DNA from 2 places in the Micromonospora sp. NPDC049114 genome. Region 1 is predicted to be linked to the other one. Evidence: riboswitches for the same ligand, from Rfam matches in the RefSeq annotation. Region 1 holds a riboswitch; the other holds the start of a gene.

Evidence for each region. A riboswitch is a leader RNA that binds a small molecule or an ion and turns the genes downstream of it on or off. The one in region 1 is predicted to bind cobalamin.
Region 2: linked by a shared signal. The riboswitch ahead of cobN (cobaltochelatase subunit CobN) and the one ahead of AB0B39_RS18275 (ribonucleoside-diphosphate reductase subunit alpha) in region 1 are both predicted to bind cobalamin.

What each region holds. Positions count from the first base shown of each region.
Region 1 covers NZ_JBEZEA010000005.1:317,425-325,482, reverse strand. Annotated here, with positions in the region: gene AB0B39_RS18275 (ribonucleoside-diphosphate reductase subunit alpha) at 1-1,222, opposite strand, end outside; cobalamin riboswitch at 1,361-1,581, opposite strand; cobalamin riboswitch at 1,780-1,853, shown strand; gene AB0B39_RS18270 (CbtB domain-containing protein) at 1,912-2,115, shown strand; gene AB0B39_RS18265 (CbtA family protein) at 2,106-2,876, shown strand; gene AB0B39_RS18260 (histidine phosphatase family protein) at 2,873-3,466, shown strand; gene AB0B39_RS18255 (GH92 family glycosyl hydrolase) at 3,990-8,058, opposite strand, start outside.
Region 2 covers NZ_JBEZEA010000002.1:153,290-161,347, reverse strand. Annotated here, with positions in the region: gene helR (RNA polymerase recycling motor ATPase HelR) at 1-1,135, opposite strand, end outside; gene AB0B39_RS08390 (hypothetical protein) at 1,411-1,746, shown strand; gene AB0B39_RS08385 (inositol monophosphatase family protein) at 1,765-2,568, opposite strand; gene AB0B39_RS08380 (DUF5919 domain-containing protein) at 2,565-3,458, opposite strand; gene AB0B39_RS08375 (hypothetical protein) at 3,763-3,888, shown strand; cobalamin riboswitch at 4,008-4,137, shown strand; gene cobN (cobaltochelatase subunit CobN) at 4,423-8,058, shown strand, end outside.

The DNA of each region.
Region 1 (8,058 bases):
TGCGCATCATCTTCCCGTACAGCTCCCGCGCCGGCACCTGCCGCACGTAGCGGCCCTGCGCCTCGGCCGCCCGGTACGCGGCGTCGAACCGCTCCCCCCACAGGTCGGGCAGCTCGGGAACCTCGTTCGGGTCGAACAGCGACCACACCTCGTCGGCCTCGACACGGCGCATGAACTCGTCCGGGATCCAGTTGGCGAGGTTCAGGTTGTGCGTACGCCGGGCGTCCTCGCCGGTGTTGTCCCGCAGTTGCAGGAACTCCTCGACGTCCGGGTGCCACGGCTCCAGGTAGACGCAGGCCGCGCCCTTGCGCCGGCCACCCTGGTTGACCGCGGCGACGCTCGCGTCAAGGGTGCGCAGCCACGGCACGATCCCGTTGGACTGCCCGTTCGTGCCGCGGATCAGCGCGCCCCGGGACCGGACCCGGGAGTACGCGATGCCGATGCCACCGGCGAACTTGGACAGGCTCGCGACCTGGGCGTAGCGCTGGTAGATCGAGTCCAGCTCGTCGCGCGGCGAGTCGACGAGGTAGCACGACGACATCTGCGTGTGCCGGGTGCCCGAGTTGAACAGCGTCGGTGAGCTGGGCAGATAGGCCAGGCTGGACATCAGCCGGTAGAAGTCCACGGCCTCGTCCGGCGTACGGGACAGACCGCAGGCCACGCGCAGCAGCCAGTACTGCGGGGTCTCCAGCACCAACCGGGTGGTGGGGTGGCGCAGCAGGTACCTGTCGTAGACCGTGCGCAGGCCGAAGTACTCGAACCTCCGGTCGCCGTCCCGGTCGATGGCGTCGTCGAACGTTCCCGCGTGCGCGGCGACGAAGGCGGCGGTCTCATCCCCGATCAGCCCCTGCGCGTGGCCGGTCCGGATCGCCGCGCTGAACGAGGTGACGCCCTGTCGGCGTACCTCCCGGTCGATGTGGCCGGCCAGCAGCCGGGCGGCGAGGCGCGAGTACTGCGGCTCCGTACCGATCATCTCGGCCGCGGTCTGGATGGTCAGCCGGTCCCGCTCGGCCGTCGTCGCGCCGTCGTACAGGCCGCTGACCGTGCGGGTCGCCACCCGCAGCGGGTCGACGTCGGGCAGGTCGTCGGCCCAGCGCTCGACCTCGGCGACGAGCGTGCGCACGTCCACCGCCTCGCGGGCGCCGTCGCGTTCGCGGACCTGCGTCGGCGTACCCCGGCGGGCCGTGCCGCCGCCGGTCGCGGCTACCTCGGTAACTGTCACCACTCACTCCTCGCGAGCTTGAGACCTGACGGCCCTCGGCACGGGGAGACCGACACCAGCGGACGCCACGCCTCAGCGGGCGCGGATCCGAAAGGCGTCGGCCGTCCCACGCGGCCTCGGACCACCGCCCACCCGGATGCGGGTACGCGGCGCGCTGGCAGGTCTTCGGACTCGCGGGCACGACCGGTGTTCACCCGGTCCCCTACTGGCCGTCGCTTCCCAGGCCAAGTGGCGGCCCAGTGCTGATGACGGCTGTCGTTCCCACTCACCGCTGCGGGGCAGTCCCGGAATTCCACCGGGTTCCCTCTTGCCTCGGCCACCCTGGGATGAGTGGCCGAACCAGCTGCGGTCGACACCATATATAGGGGCGACTGGGTTTGTCACACCCCACATGTCGGGTCCGGGCGTGTCGCGGTCGTCGGTGACGGTCCTCGTCGATCCGGTCGGCGACGGCGGGCGCGCGAGCATCGGGCGGCGTCGCATTCGGACCTCGCCGCCGGCTTGACCGAGGAGAACCGGCACCGATACGGTCAACCCACTATCTGCGGCGACGCGAGGGAAGCCGGTGAGAATCCGGCGCGGTCGCGCCACTGTGAGCGGTCCCCGACTACGGGGCCGCGAGCCAGGACGCTCGGTCGTCCGCAGCCTTGCGATGGGGACGCGTCATCCCCGAGGAGGTTCGTGCACGCATGTCCAGTTCCACGTCCAGCCAGCCGCTGGTGCACCCCGCTGCCCCGACCCGTCTCCTGTGGACGGTCCTGGCCACCGTCGCCGTGCTCAGCCTGCTGGCCTATCTCGTCGCCTTCGACCAGGGTGCCGTCTCGCGCAGCGGGATGTACCTGCACGAGCTGATGCACGACGGCCGGCACCTGCTCGGTGTCCCGTGCCACTGACCGGCACCGGCACCGCACCCACGTTCGTCACGGTTCTCCTGCGCGGGCTGCTCGCCGGCCTGGTGGCCGGCCTGCTCGCCGGAACGTTCGCCTACGTCGTCGGCGAACCCCACGTCGAGGCGGCCATCGCCATCGAGGAGGCGGCGACACACGCCGACCCCGCCACCGGTGGGCACCAGCACGACGAGGACGCCCTGGTCAGCAGGAACGGCCAGCGCGGCGGGCTGTTCCTGGCCACCGCCCTCTTCGGCGCCGCGATGGGTGGCCTGCTGGCCACCGCGTACGTCCTGCTGAACCGGCGGCGGCGCACGGTGGACGACGGGTGGTCCGGGCTGCTGCTGGCCGGCGGCGCGCTGCTCGGGGCGGTGATCGTGCCGTTCGTCAAGTACCCGCCGAACCCTCCGGCGGTCGGCGACCCGGCCACCATCGACCAGCGCACGGTCACCTACCTGCTGCTGGTGGTCCTCGGCCTGGTGGCGGTCTGGTCCGGTTCGCTGGGTTACCGGGCGGTCGGCGAGCAGGCGCCGGTGTGGCTGCGCGCCGCGGCGGCCGTCGGCGGTTTCCTGCTGGTCACCGGCGTGGCCTACCTGGTGCTGCCGTCGTTCCAGGAGGTCCCGGGCGACTTTCCCGCCACGCTGCTGTGGAGCTTCCGGCTCGCCTCCCTCGGCACCCAGGTGGTGCTGTGGACCGGGATCGGCCTGCTCTTCGCCGCACTGATGCACCGGCAGCGCGCGGTCACCGACGCACGACTGGCCGGGTGAACCCCACCAGCCTGCGGCTGGTCGCCCACGGTCACACCGCCGCACTGCGGCGGGCCCGGTTCGGCGGGGACGACGCACTGGACGAGGGCGGCCGCAACGCCGCCCTCGCCCTGTCTCCCGGTGTGCTGGGTCGGCGGGCGCCGTCGGACGACACCGACGCCTGCCTGTCCAGCCCCGCGGCGGCGGCCGTCCAGACCGCGTACGCCCTCGGCCTCGTGCCCGCCGTGGAGACGGCGCTGGCCGACTGCGACTACGGCGACTGGACCGGCCGGTCGCTGCAGGAGATCGCCGGCGCGCAGCCCGACGCCCTGCGCGAGTGGCTGTCCACCCCGGACGCCGCGCCGCACGGGGGCGAATCCGTCGCCGCCGTGCACGAGCGCGTCGGCCGGTGGCTGGACGGACAGCGCGGCCTCGGCCGACGGGTCACGGCCGTCACCCACCCGCTCGTGATCCGGGTCGCGGTCGTACACGCCCTGGGACTGCCGCTGGTGACGTACCGGCAGTTGGACGTCGAGCCGTTGGCGATCGTCCGGCTCACCGGCCAGGGCCAACGGTGGCAGCTCCGGCTGAGCGCGCCCCCGGCACCGTGACCGGCTGACGAGGGTCGGCCACGGCCCCTGTAGAGCTGCCCCAGATGTGGGGCGGCATCGACGGACCCGGGCCCGACGGGATCGGATCGTTGGTCACTGCCCGGCGCCGGCACTGACCGTCAGCGCCGGCGTCGCCGGAGGATCGTGGCCGTCGGCGGCGCATGGACGCCGGCGGGCGGCGCGGCGCCGGCGGCCGGCACGGCGGCGGCGGGCGGCGGGCGGCGGGCGGCGGGCGGACAACGGCATTGACGTCCAGCGGGAGGCAATGCCGGGCGCTGGGTTGCAACAGGGCGTCAGAGCCGGACAGCGGTGGGGTCTGGGCGACCGGCAGGCGCATAGGCCGGTGAGCGACATACCGCAGAGGTATAAATATGACTCTGAGGTATGTGCCTCACGGGCGACAGGGCCTCACCGGCCGCGCGGAGCGACAAGCCACGAAAGGCCGTCAGCCGAGCGGGCGGACCCGGAACGGGTGTCGGGCGGGCCGTGGAGCACGGCCCGCCCGACTGGTGTCGTTCCCTGCTTACTTCGGGGCGGTGACCGTGAACGGTTGGGACACCGCCGTCTTCGACGTGACGCCGGACAGCGTCACGCTTGTCACGCCCGGCTGCGCCGAATCCGGAACGGTGACGATCGCGCCGGAGACCACGCCGTCGCCGTTCGCACGCACCGTGCCGACCACACGACCCTCGCCGACACGAACCGAGATCGCCTCGTTCGGCGCGAACCCGGAACCGTCGACCGTGATCGACGTACCGCGTGGTCCGGACGTCGTGGGCAGCGACACCCGCGGCTCGTAGGCCGGGCCCGCCGGGCGCGCGGTCACCTGGACGGTGGCCGTCGCCGGCGTACCCGAGGAGGCGCCGGTGGCGCTGACGGCGTACCGGCCCGGTGCCGTGTCCCCCGACGTCGCGACGGAGGCGCGGACCGTGCCCGTCGCGGACGCCGAGACCGTCACGCTCCGCGTCGTGCCGGCGGCCAGAACCACAGTCACCCGCTCGCCGGCGGCGAACCCGCTGCCGTCGACCGTGACCGTTTCACCGGCGGCGACCTGCTGCGTGCCGGACACCGCGAGCGTCGGTTGCGGCCCGGCACGCCGGACGGTGACGGCGAAGGTGGCCGTGCTGCTCGACAGCGTGTCCCACGCCGTGACGTGCACCGTGTAGGTGCCCTCCCGCACGTAGGTGTGCTGGCCGCTCAGCGCGCCGTCCGCGCCGACCGTGACGTCGTCCGGGACCGTGCCGTCGCCCCACTGGACGCGGGCGCGGTAGCCGGTCGCGCCGGGGACACCGCCGGTCACCGACCCGAGGTTCGCCGCGAGGACCTTGCCGGCGTCGACGCTCTGGTCGGCGGGGGTGGCGGTCGCCAGGGCGGCGGCCGGCGTGCCGTCGGCGGCGACGGCGAACACGTGGATCCGGCCCGCCGAGCGGGGATCGCCGGTCTGCGTCGGCAGGGTCACCGAGACCAGCGTCCTACCCGCCGGGATCTGGTACGGCGTGGTGGCGAACAGGAACGGCTGCGCGCCGTCGCGGCTCGTGCCACTGAGCCGGTACGCGGATTTCGCGACGACGATGTTGCCGTACGACGGGGTGCCGTTGGCGTTGCCGCCCAGCGTCCAGTCACTGAACTGGATCGGGATGCTGGCGGTGCTGCCGTCGCTGAACGTCGCCGTGCCGGTGGTGCTCTGGTTGCCCTGCGTGCCGGCGCCGATGAACGAGATGTTCCGGGCGTCGGACGGCAGGTGCAGAGCGATCGTCGCGCCGTTGCCGGTGGCGTTGTCCGGTTGCCCGGCCGGGACCTGCGGCAGCGTGAAGCCCAGCGCCGTGCCCGGCACCTGCTGCCGCTGCCCCTGGGTCACGCCGGCTGCGGCCAGGGCGGCCCGCGAGTACGCCCACGACTTCGCGTCGCAGTCCGCCGCGAGGGTGCCCTCGTCGCCGATGCACACGGTGTCGAACGCCGCGGTGAGACCGTTCTTCGGCGCGTACGCGACGTCGACGCCGACCGTCACCGAGCCCTGGCCGGTGCCGTCGGTGACGATGACGTTCGCCTGGTGGTAGCCGGGCGTGGCGTAGGTGTGGTCGCCGCTGACGCGGTACACGGCCCGCGAACTCAGCGTCAGGGTGCCCGCGGTGGCCGGTGAGCCGTCACCCCAGTCGATCGTCGCGCGGTAGTCCTCGGCGACGCCGCCGGTGACGGTGGCCAGCGCCACCGTCGCGGGTGCGCCGGAGAGCGCGTGCGCGCCGTCGGTGGCGGTCACCGTGATGTCGCCGCCGGCCAGGTCGAGGTCGCCGCCGGCGAGCAGCTCGATCTCGGCGAGGGTCGGCTGCGCGGCGCCGACGGTCTTCGTCACGACGAGGCGGAACTGGGAGTACCGCCCCGGCTTGTCGATCTGGAACGGCCGGGTCTGGTTGCGCCAGCGGAACACCTCACCCGCGCGGGAGTCCAGGGTGCTCCAGGTGAGGCCGTCGGTGGAGCCCTGCAGCCGCCAGTCCGCCGCGTCACCGGCGCCCGCGCCGGAGGTGATCGTGTAGTACGTCGGCTTCTGGCGGCCGGCACGGGAGGCCCAGCTGATCTGCGGCGTGCCCGACGACGCGGTCAGCTGCGTGGTCGACGAGTCGTCGAACAGCTTCGACGCGTCCTGACCGCCACTGGAGGTGGCGGTGCCCAGACCGGGGCCGGTGACGTCCTGCAACGGCTGCGGCGCCGCGTCACCCTTGGTCAGCGACGGCGGACCGTCGTTGCGGCCGGTGCCCCAGGACGACGGGTTCGGTCCCATCTGGAAGTCGATCGTGCCGCCCCGCTTGAGTGCGGACACGTCGACGGAGACCTCCCGTTGCTTCTTGCCGTTGACCTTCACGCTCTGCACGTACACGTTGCGGGTGCTGTTGTTCGCGGCGTTGACCACGATGTCGCCGGTCGGGCGGTGGACCGTCATCCTGGTGAACTGCGGCGACCCGATGGCCCAGTGGGTCGAGCCGGCCTGCAGGGGGTAGATGCCCAGCGAGCTGAGGACGTACCAGGCCGACATCTCGCCGTTGTCCTCGTCGCCCAGGTAGCCCTGGCCGATCTCGCTGCCGACGTACAGGCGCTGCATGATCTCGCGCACGGTCGCCTGCGTCTTCGCCGGTGCGCCGGCGATGTCGTACAGGTACGGAATGTGGTGCGACGGCTGGTTGCTCATCCCGAGCTGACCGAGGCGCACCGCGCGGGCCTCGAGCATCTCGTGGATGATCCCGCCGTAGCCGCCGGGGCGGTCGGCGTTCTCCGGGGTGGCGAAGAAGGTGTCCAGCTTGTCGCGCAGGGCCTTCTGCCCGCCGTACAGGTTGATCAGGCCCTGCGGGTCCTGCTGCGCGGTGAACGCGAAGTTCCACCCGTTGGTCTCGGTGTAGACGCCGCCCCAGTCCAGCGGGTCACCGGCGAGGAACGTGCCGGAGGCGTCGCGGCCCTGGAAGAGCTTGGTCTTCTCATCGAAGAGGTGGACGTAGTTGCGGGCCCGCTCCAGGAAGTACCGCGACTCCTCCTTGAGCTGGTCGCGCCGCGACCTGGGCGTGGCCGGGTCCTTCGCCAGGGCGGCGGCCATGTTGCCGATGCCGTAGTCGTTGATGTAGCCCTCCAGCGCCCACGACACCGACTCCCCCGTGGAGGTGGGCGTGTAGCCGAGGAACAGCGAGGTCTCGATGCCCTTGCGGCCGACCGCGCCGCGCCCGGACGCGACTGTCGCGTCCTTGACTGCCGCGTCGTACGCCGCGAGCGGGTCGGGCAGCTTGACCCCGGTGAGGTACGCCTGAGCGAGAGCCACGTTCGCGCTGGTGCCGGTCATCAGGTCGGCGTAGCCGGGCGAGGACCAGCGGGCGATCCAGCCGCCGTCCCGGTAGTGCTGGACGAAACCGTCGGAGATCCTGGCGGCGACATCCGGGTAGAGCAGCGAGTAGGCGGGCCACACGGTGCGGTAGGTGTCCCAGAAGCCGTTGTTGACGTAGATCTGGCCGTCGACGATCTTCGCGCCGGTCCGGGTCGCGGTCGACGTGCCGGTCGGCGCCGACACCGGGCTGGCGTACTGCCAGTGGGGTGCGGCGGCGGTGCCGGTGTTCTCCGACTGGGAGTTCGGGTACAGGTTCAGCCGGTACAGGTTCGAGTACAAGGTGACCAGCTGCGTCTCGGTCGCGCCCCGCAGCTCGACCCGGCCGAGGCGGTCCTTCCACGCCGCGGTGGCGGCGTCGCGGATCGCATCGAAGCTCCGGCCGGTCACCTCCAGGTCGAGGTTGCGGCGGGCCTGGTCGACCGAGAGGAACGAGGTGGCGATCCGCATCGTCACCTGGCGTTCGGTGGAGACGTCGAAGGTGGCGGACGTCGCGGTGGACGCCGTCGGCGCCCGGTCGAAGGTGCCGGAGACGAACATGCGGCTGCGCCCGGCGGACAGGCCGCTGCCGTTGTCGACCCAGCCGGTGAAGGTGCCGTCGGCGCCGATGGTGAACGTGCCCTTGGCGAAGACGAGGCTTCCGGTCGCCGGGCCGGCGCCGAAGGTGAACCGCATGATCCCGGCGTGGTCGGTGGGCGACATCTCGGCCACCAGACCGCTCTGCGTCGTGACC
Region 2 (8,058 bases), on a different contig from region 1:
TCCCGAGCAGGATCGCCAGCAGCTCCTGAAAGATCTCGTCACGCGCCTCGTTGTGCGGCGTGCCGGGTCCGGGCGCCTCGAACGCCTGGGCCCAGTCGTCCGCGCTCAGCCGCACGTCGGTGTCACCGGCCGTGACCGTCATCGCCGTGGTCGGCGGCTCCTCGTAGAACCGCACGGCCGCCTCGATCGCCCGCACCAGGTCCGCGGAGGACTTCAGGCGGGCCACGTCCGGGTCGGCCTCGACCGTCGCCGCGGCACCCTCGGGTACGAGGTCACGCAGGGTGCAGGTCTGCACGTCGTCCTCGCCGAGGCTGGGCAGCACGTCGGCGACGTACGCCAGGTAGGGCTCGTGCGGGCCGACGAACAGCACCCCGCCGCGGCGGTGCCCGAGGCGGGGGTCGGAGTAGAGCAGGTACGCGGTGCGGTGCAGCGCCACGACGGTCTTGCCGGTGCCCGGCCCGCCGTCCACGACGAGAGCGCCCCGCGATCCGGCCCGGATGATGGCGTCCTGGTCGGCCTGGATGGTGCCGAGCACGTCGCGCATCCGGGCCGACCGGTTGCCGCCGAGGCTGGCGATGAACGCGGACTGGTCGTCGAGCGCCGCGTGCCCCTCGAATCCGTCCGGGGTGAACACCTCGTCCCAGTAGTCGCTGATGCGGCCGAGCGTCCAGCGGTACCGACGCCGGCTCACCAGGCCCATCGGGTTGGCGTGGGTCGCACCGAAGAACGGCTCGGCCGCCGGGGAGCGCCAGTCGAGCAGCAACCGCCGGCCGTTGCCGTCGGTGAGGCCGAAGCGTCCGATGTAGACGGGCTCGGGGTCGTCCGCGCTGACGATGCGCCCGAGGCACAGGTCCAGACCGAAACGACGCAGGGCACGCAGGCGATTGGTCAACCGGCGGATCTCCTCGTCCCGGACGACCGCCTGGCGGCCCTTGCCGGCCGGTGCCCGGCGCTCGACGTCGAGGCGGTCGGACAGGTCGGCGATCGACCGCTCCAGGCTCGCCGCGATGACCGCGAAGTGCTGCTCGTCGCGGGCGATCAACGCCGGGTCGGCCTTGGCGGCGAGGTTGTCGGGAAGATCAAACACGCTGGTGTTCAGCGGGTTCACGTCAGGTTGCTCCGATCTGGGGTGCATGTGCCGAGCGGAGTCGGGCCGTTGCTCAGCGTGCGAGAACGTGGTCCGGCCGGCAATTCTGCGGTACGACCCGGGTCTTGCGGCAAGGCCCCCATTGCGGTATACGTTAAGAGTGGCAGGGATTGAGTGCATTCCTCTCCCTTGATCAACCCTCCTTCGAGCTACCGCCCGTTTCTGTCGGGTGCGCGTCTCGTCAGCCTGCTCTCATGCGCCGTGCAGCGTATTGCCAGGAATCGGTGCTGAACTGGAGAGGCGTCCGAGGAGAGGGGCTGGGCATGGGCTGGTTCAACCGGCGGTCACGGGGCACCGAGGCGACCCCGACGAAGCTGGACCGCGAGGCCACCCGGGACGATCTCGCCGCGCTGGAGTCGTTCGTCGCCAGCCGGCGGGGGGTGGAGTTCTACCTGGAACCGGAGACCACCGCCACGGACACCACGGTGGTGGCGATCGCCCACGACGGCGAATGGATCCGTCGCCGCACCGGCACACCCCGCGCGGCGGGCGCCATCGCCCGCAAACACGCCGTGCCGCTGTACGAGGCGGCCCGCACGGGCTACCCGGAGCGGATGCGGGTGTGGAATCGGGCCCACCCGGAGCGCCACGCCCGCTGATCGGGCCTGCTGTCCCGGTCAGGCTGCCGCACGCGCCAGCGACCGCTCGACGAGCGTGAGGATGTCCGGCAGCAGCAGATCGTTGCCGCCGACGGTGGTGGTCGCACGGGTGCTGTGGGCAGTGCCATCGAGGTCGACCACCTGAGCGCCAGCCTCCTGAGCGATCACTACACCGGCGGCGGTGTCCCAGGGCTTGTTGTTGAGCATGATGAACGCGTCGATCCTGCCCTGGGCCAACCACGCGAGGTCGATCGCGGCGGAGCCGTGCATGCGTACTCGCTGAACGTGCCGGGTGAGTTCCTCGGTAATGGCGAGTCGATCGGCGTTCTTCCGGCTGGCGTCGGCACCGACGGCGTAGTCGCCGATGGCGACGACGGCGTCCTTCAGGTCGCTGACTCGGCTGGCGCGGATGCGGTCGCCGTTGGCGTACGCGCCATGTCCCTCAACGGCGTGGTAGCGGGTGCCGAGGAACGGCAGGTCGATGACGCCGAGGACGGATCGGACGCTTTGGACGAGACCGAGCGAGATTCCGCACAGCGGTGAGCCGTGGATGAAATTGACGGTCCCGTCCACCGGGTCGAAGGTCCACGTGAGTGTGCTGGTGTTACCACTGGTGCCGTACTCCTCGCCGAGGAACCCGATGTCGGGTGCCTTCGCGGCCAGGAGCTCGCGAACCTCTCGCTCGATGGTGTAGTCCAACTCGGAGGCCATGTCACGGTCGTCCTTGAAGGTGAGAGCACCAGGCTGGACGGTCCGCATAAGGCCATGCGCCAGATCGATGGCCTCGTGTGCGAGCGGAAGGAGATCGACGTAGTCATTCATGGCTGGCTGCTGCGCTCCCAGAGCGAGGTGAAGATCCCGTCGAATACCGCGTACAGGCCGGAGGTGTGCACGGTGCGTTCGATCACCATCGTCGGGCAATCGACGCCGCGCATTCGCGGCAGATAGTGCTGGACGACGCAGAGCCGGTCGTCGATCAGGAGGACGTTGGCACGGATCGACTCGTCGTACACGCGCACGGCGAGACGGTCACGCGCGCCCGACGTGAGCTGGGTGCGGATCCGGCGCGTCAGGTTCTGAATGTTGAGGTCGGTGAGCGCGCTGAGATGCCCCTGCGGATAGTCGTCCTCGCGCTCCTGCCGTCTGATCGCCTCGCCCCCGGGGTCGAGGAAGAGGCAGCGGAGGTGACCGCCACCGTCGAGGAACCTCAGGAGCTGAGTGTCGGCGTACTGCTGGCAGATGATGTTGAGTGACAGGCCGGCCGCCCGGATGTCCCTGGCATTGTCGAAGAGGACGTGCGGAGGAAGTTCGGCGGTGAAGTCCGACCGGCTGGCGAAGATCGCGGCAACATCGGCATACCGGCCCGGAACAGTCATGTCGAATTGTCGTTCATCGACGTCGTGTATTGCGGAGGCCGATTGATGCTCGCCCAGAAGGAGTGTCATCTGAGCGTGCCGGGGCATGGACAGGCCGGCGCAGATACGGGTCAGGACGTCAATGCTGCTGACCCGTCGGGCGCCGCTGGTGATCTCGCTGACCTGAGCCTGGCTGAGGCCGGTGGCGCTACCCAGAGTGGTCTGGCTCGCTCCGGTGGCATGCTGCACGAGCCGGAACACCTGAGCGATGTCCCGGGCGGCCAACGCGTCGAGCAGGTCCGCGCTGTCCCAGAGTGACTGGGGAACGGTGAAGGGTCCAGTCGTTCGGACGGGCACGGTGGCTCCCTTCCCGTGTGGGACGAGGGTCACTGTAACCAGCGGCCGAAGTGAACTGCCGTGGCGACATCCGGAGGAAGGATGAAAAGTATCCGTCGAGGAACCACCCGCCGTGATGGGATGCGACGGCTACGGCCAGCATGGTCAGGGGGTGAGACTTCCGTGCCGCCCGCACTTGCCGATGCGACCCGCTTGGCTGTGCCGCAACTGTGCCGCCCCGTGGCCGTGCTCTCGGGCGCAACTCGACCTCGTCGGGGAGTTCTACGGTCATTCCCTCGCGCTTGCCCTCTATCTGGCGTCCTGCATGAACGAGGCGATCCAGGACCAGTTCAACCTGGGCGGTCATCCCGACCTCGTCGAGATGCACGCGCGTTTTCTCGGCTGGCTGTCTCTGACTCGTCGACCCCGCCACCGTCGGCCCGAGCGGTGAACCTCGCCGGCAACACCTCTGATCGCAATATGTCGATTAATCGTGGCCGTTGGCGTGCGCAGGGGTGGCGTTGACCGGCAGCCGACCGGTGTGGCAGCATTCGCGGCCTGACGGCAGTGAAGGAAGTCGGTGCGAATCCGACGCGGTCCCGCCACTGTCACCGGGGAGCGATCCCCCCTCGTGAGTCACGGCCGTGTGTCTGCGGTTGGAAGGCCGGGGGAGAGCGTCGATCCGGAAGCCAGGATACTTCGGCCGTCGGGACGTACCCCAGGGCGTGGACACCCGAGGAGGACCCGATGACGCTTGGCGTCTCCATCATCATCGACGGCTGCTGCCGTCTTGCGCACCGCGGCCGTGCCGTCGCCGCGATCGGCATCGACTCCGTTCACCGCTGAGTTCCGGACCGCCCCGCCCGTCGCTCCCGGCCGCAGGCCGCTGAGCCGGCCGGATCGCGGCGTCCGCTGAACCCTGCGCCCATCCCACGTCGCCAGGCCGCTCTCACGAGCGTGCCGACGTTACCCTCCGGAGCCTGCCGTGCGCGTTCTGCTGCTCTCCACCGCCGACACCGACCTGCTGGCCGCCCGCGCCAGTGACGCCGACTACCGGCTCGCCAACCCGGCGCGGGTGGCGGCCGACGAGGTGCCCGCCCTGCTCGACGGCGTCGACCTCGCCGTCGTACGCCTGCTCGGGGGTCGGCAGGCGTGGCCGGACGGCCTCGCCGCGGTCCTCGCCGGCGGCGTGCCGACTGTCGTGCTCGGCGGGGAGGCGGTGCCCGACGCGGAGCTGATGGCGGTCTCCACCGTGCCGTCCGGAGTGGTCACCCAGGCCCTCGCCTACCTTGTGGAGGGCGGGCCGGACAACCTCGGACACCTGGCCCGGTTCCTCTGCGACACCGTGTTGCTCACCGGCGAGGGGTTCGCCCCGCCCGCGCCCACCCCGGCGTACGGCGTCCACGGCGACCACCCGATGGACCCGCGGCGGCCCACAGTGGGGATCGTCTTCTACCGGGCGCACGCCCTCGCCGGCAACACCGCCTTCGTCGACGTCCTGGCCGAGGCCGTGCGGGAGGCCGGCGGCAACCCGCTGCCGATCTTCTGCGGCTCGCTGCGGGGCCTGACCACGGGCGCGGGCCCGCTCGGGCTGTTCGCCAGCTGTGACGCGCTGCTGGTCACCGTGCTCGCGGCCGGCGGCGCGGTCGCCGCCGACGCGTCCGGGGGCGGTGACGAGGACGCGTGGGACGTCGGCGCGCTCGCCGCCCTGGACGTGCCAGTCATCCAGGCACTCTGCCTGACCAGCACCCGGGAGCAGTGGGCCGCCAGCGACGCCGGGCTGTCCCCGTTGGACGCGGCGATGCAGGTGGCCATCCCCGAGTTCGACGGCCGGATCGTCACCGTGCCGTTCTCGTTCAAGCGCATCGACGCGGACGGCCTCTCGGTCTACGCCGCCGACCCGGAGCGGGCCGCCCGGGTGGCCGGCATCGCGGTGCGTCACGCCCGGCTGCGGTACGTGCCCAACGCGGACAAGCGGGTCGCCGTGGTGCTCAGCTCGTACCCCACCAAGCACTCCCGGGTCGGCAACGCCGTCGGGCTGGACACCCCCGTCTCGGCGGTCCGACTGCTCGCCGCGCTGGCCGAGGCGGGTTACCACCTTGGGGACGCGCCGCCGCCCGACGACGGCGACGCGCTGATCCACGCCCTGATCGCCGCGGGCGGGCACGACGTGGAGTGGCTCACCCCGGAGCAGTTGGCCGCCGCCGAGGCGCGGGTGCCCGGCGAGACCTACCGGCGGTGGTTCGATCAGGTGCCGGCCGGGCTGCGCGAGCGGATGCGGGAGCACTGGGGTGAGCCGCCCGGCGAGTTGTACACCGACGGCGGCGACATCGTGCTCGCCGGACTGCGCTTCGGCAACGTGGTGCTGCTCATCCAGCCGCCGCGCGGCTTCGGGGAGAACCCGATCGCCATCTACCACGACCCGGACCTGCCGCCCAGCCACCACTACCTGGCCGCGTACCGCTGGCTTGCCACGCCCGTCGCGGACGGCGGGTTCGGCGCGGACGCCGTGGTGCACCTGGGCAAGCACGGCACCCTGGAGTGGCTGCCCGGCAAGGGCCTCGGCCTGGCCGCCGACTGCGCCCCCGACGCGGTCCTCGGTGACCTGCCGCTGGTCTACCCGTTCATCGTCAACGACCCCGGCGAGGGCACCCAGGCCAAGCGCCGCGCGCACGCCGTGGTGATCGACCATCTGGTGCCGCCGATGGCCCGCGCCGAGACCTACGGCGACCTGGCCAAGCTGGAACAACTGCTCGACGAGTACGCAACCGTGCAGGCCCTCGACCCGGCCAAGGTGCCCACCGTGCGGGCCCAGATCTGGGACCTGGTGCGCGCCGCCGAACTGCACCACGACCTGCACGCCGAGGCGATGCCCGACGCCGACGACTTCGACGACTTCGTGCTGCACCTCGACGGGTACCTCTGCGAGGTCAAGGACGTGCAGATCCGCGACGGGCTGCACATCCTCGCCGACGCGCCGACCGGCGAACCCCGGGTCAACCTGGTGCTCGCCGTCCTACGCGCCCCGCAGATCTGGGGCGGCGCCCACGCCCTGCCCGGCCTGCGGCAGGCGCTCGCCGCCGCGTACGGCCTCGACGAGCAGGAGCTGCTCGCGTCGCCCGGACAGCGGATCGCGGTGCCCACGGCGCTGACCGACGCGGTGGACGGGCCCGCCGGCACGGCCGCCGACGCCGTCGACCTGATCGAGGCGCTCGCCCGGCGGCTGGTCGTCGGCATGGAGACCCTGGACTGGGCCGTGGACGCGGTCGGCGCGGTGGTCGCGGAGGTGACCGGCCAACCCATCCCGGACGCCGCCGCGGTGCTGCGGTTCGCGGCCACCGAACTGGTGCCCCGGCTGGCGCGCACCACCGACGAGCTGAGGAACACCCTCGGGGCGCTGGACGGGCGGTTCGTGCCGCCCGGCCCGTCCGGTTCACCGACCCGGGGCCTGGTCAACGTGCTGCCCACCGGCCGCAACTTCTACTCCGTCGACCCGAAGGCCATCCCCAGCCGCAACGCCTGGGACGTCGGGGTGGCCCTCGCCGACTCGCTGCTGGCCCGGCACCTCGCCGACACCGGCGCGTACCCCCGCTCGGTGGGGTTGACCGTGTGGGGCACCAGCGCCATGCGCACCCAGGGCGACGACATCGCCGAGGTGCTCGCGCTGCTGGGCTGCCGTCCGGTGTGGGACGAGCGGTCCCGGCGGGTCACCGGCGTCGAGGTGGTGCCGACCGCCGAACTGGGCCGGCCCCGCGTCGACGTGACAGTGCGCATCTCCGGCTTCTTCCGCGACGCGTTCCCGCACGTCGTGGCGCTGCTCGACGACGCCGTGCGGCGGGTCGCCGCGCTCGACGAGCCGGACGAGGAGAACTACCTGCGGGCGCACGTCGCCGCCGACCTGGCCGAGCACGGTGACGAGCGCCGGGCCACCGCCCGGATCTTCGGCTCCAAGCCCGGGGCGTACGGCGCGGGCCTGCTGCCCCTGATCGACGCCCGGACGTGGCGCAGCGACGCCGACCTGGCCGAGGTGTACGCGGTGTGGGGCGGCTACGCGTACGGCCGGGGCCTGGACGGGCGGGAGGCGCGCGCCGACATGGAACGCTCCTTCGCCCGGATCGCGGTGGCGGTGAAGAACCAGGACACCCGCGAGCACGACATCGTCGACTCGGACGACTACTTCCAGTACCACGGCGGGATGGTGGCGATGGTCCGTCACCTCACCGGCACGTCACCGGCGGCGTACGTGGGTGACTCGGCGATGCCGCACGACGTGCGCACCCGCACGCTGGGCGAGGAGACCCGGCGGGTGTTCCGGGCCCGGGTGGTCAACCCGAAGTGGATCGCCGCGATGCGCCGGCACGGCTACAAGGGTGCGTTCGAGCTGGCGGCCACAGTGGACTACCTCTTCGGCTACGACGCCACGGCCGGCGTGGTCGACGACTGGATGTACGAGCACCTGGCCGCCGCGTACCTGTTCGACGACACGACCCGGGAGTTCCTGGAGCGGTCCAACCCGTGGGCGCTGCGTGGCATCACCGAGCGGTTGCTGGAGGCCGCCGACCGGGGGCTGTGGGCCAAGCCGGAGCCGGCCACCCTGGACCGACTCCGCGACACGTACCTA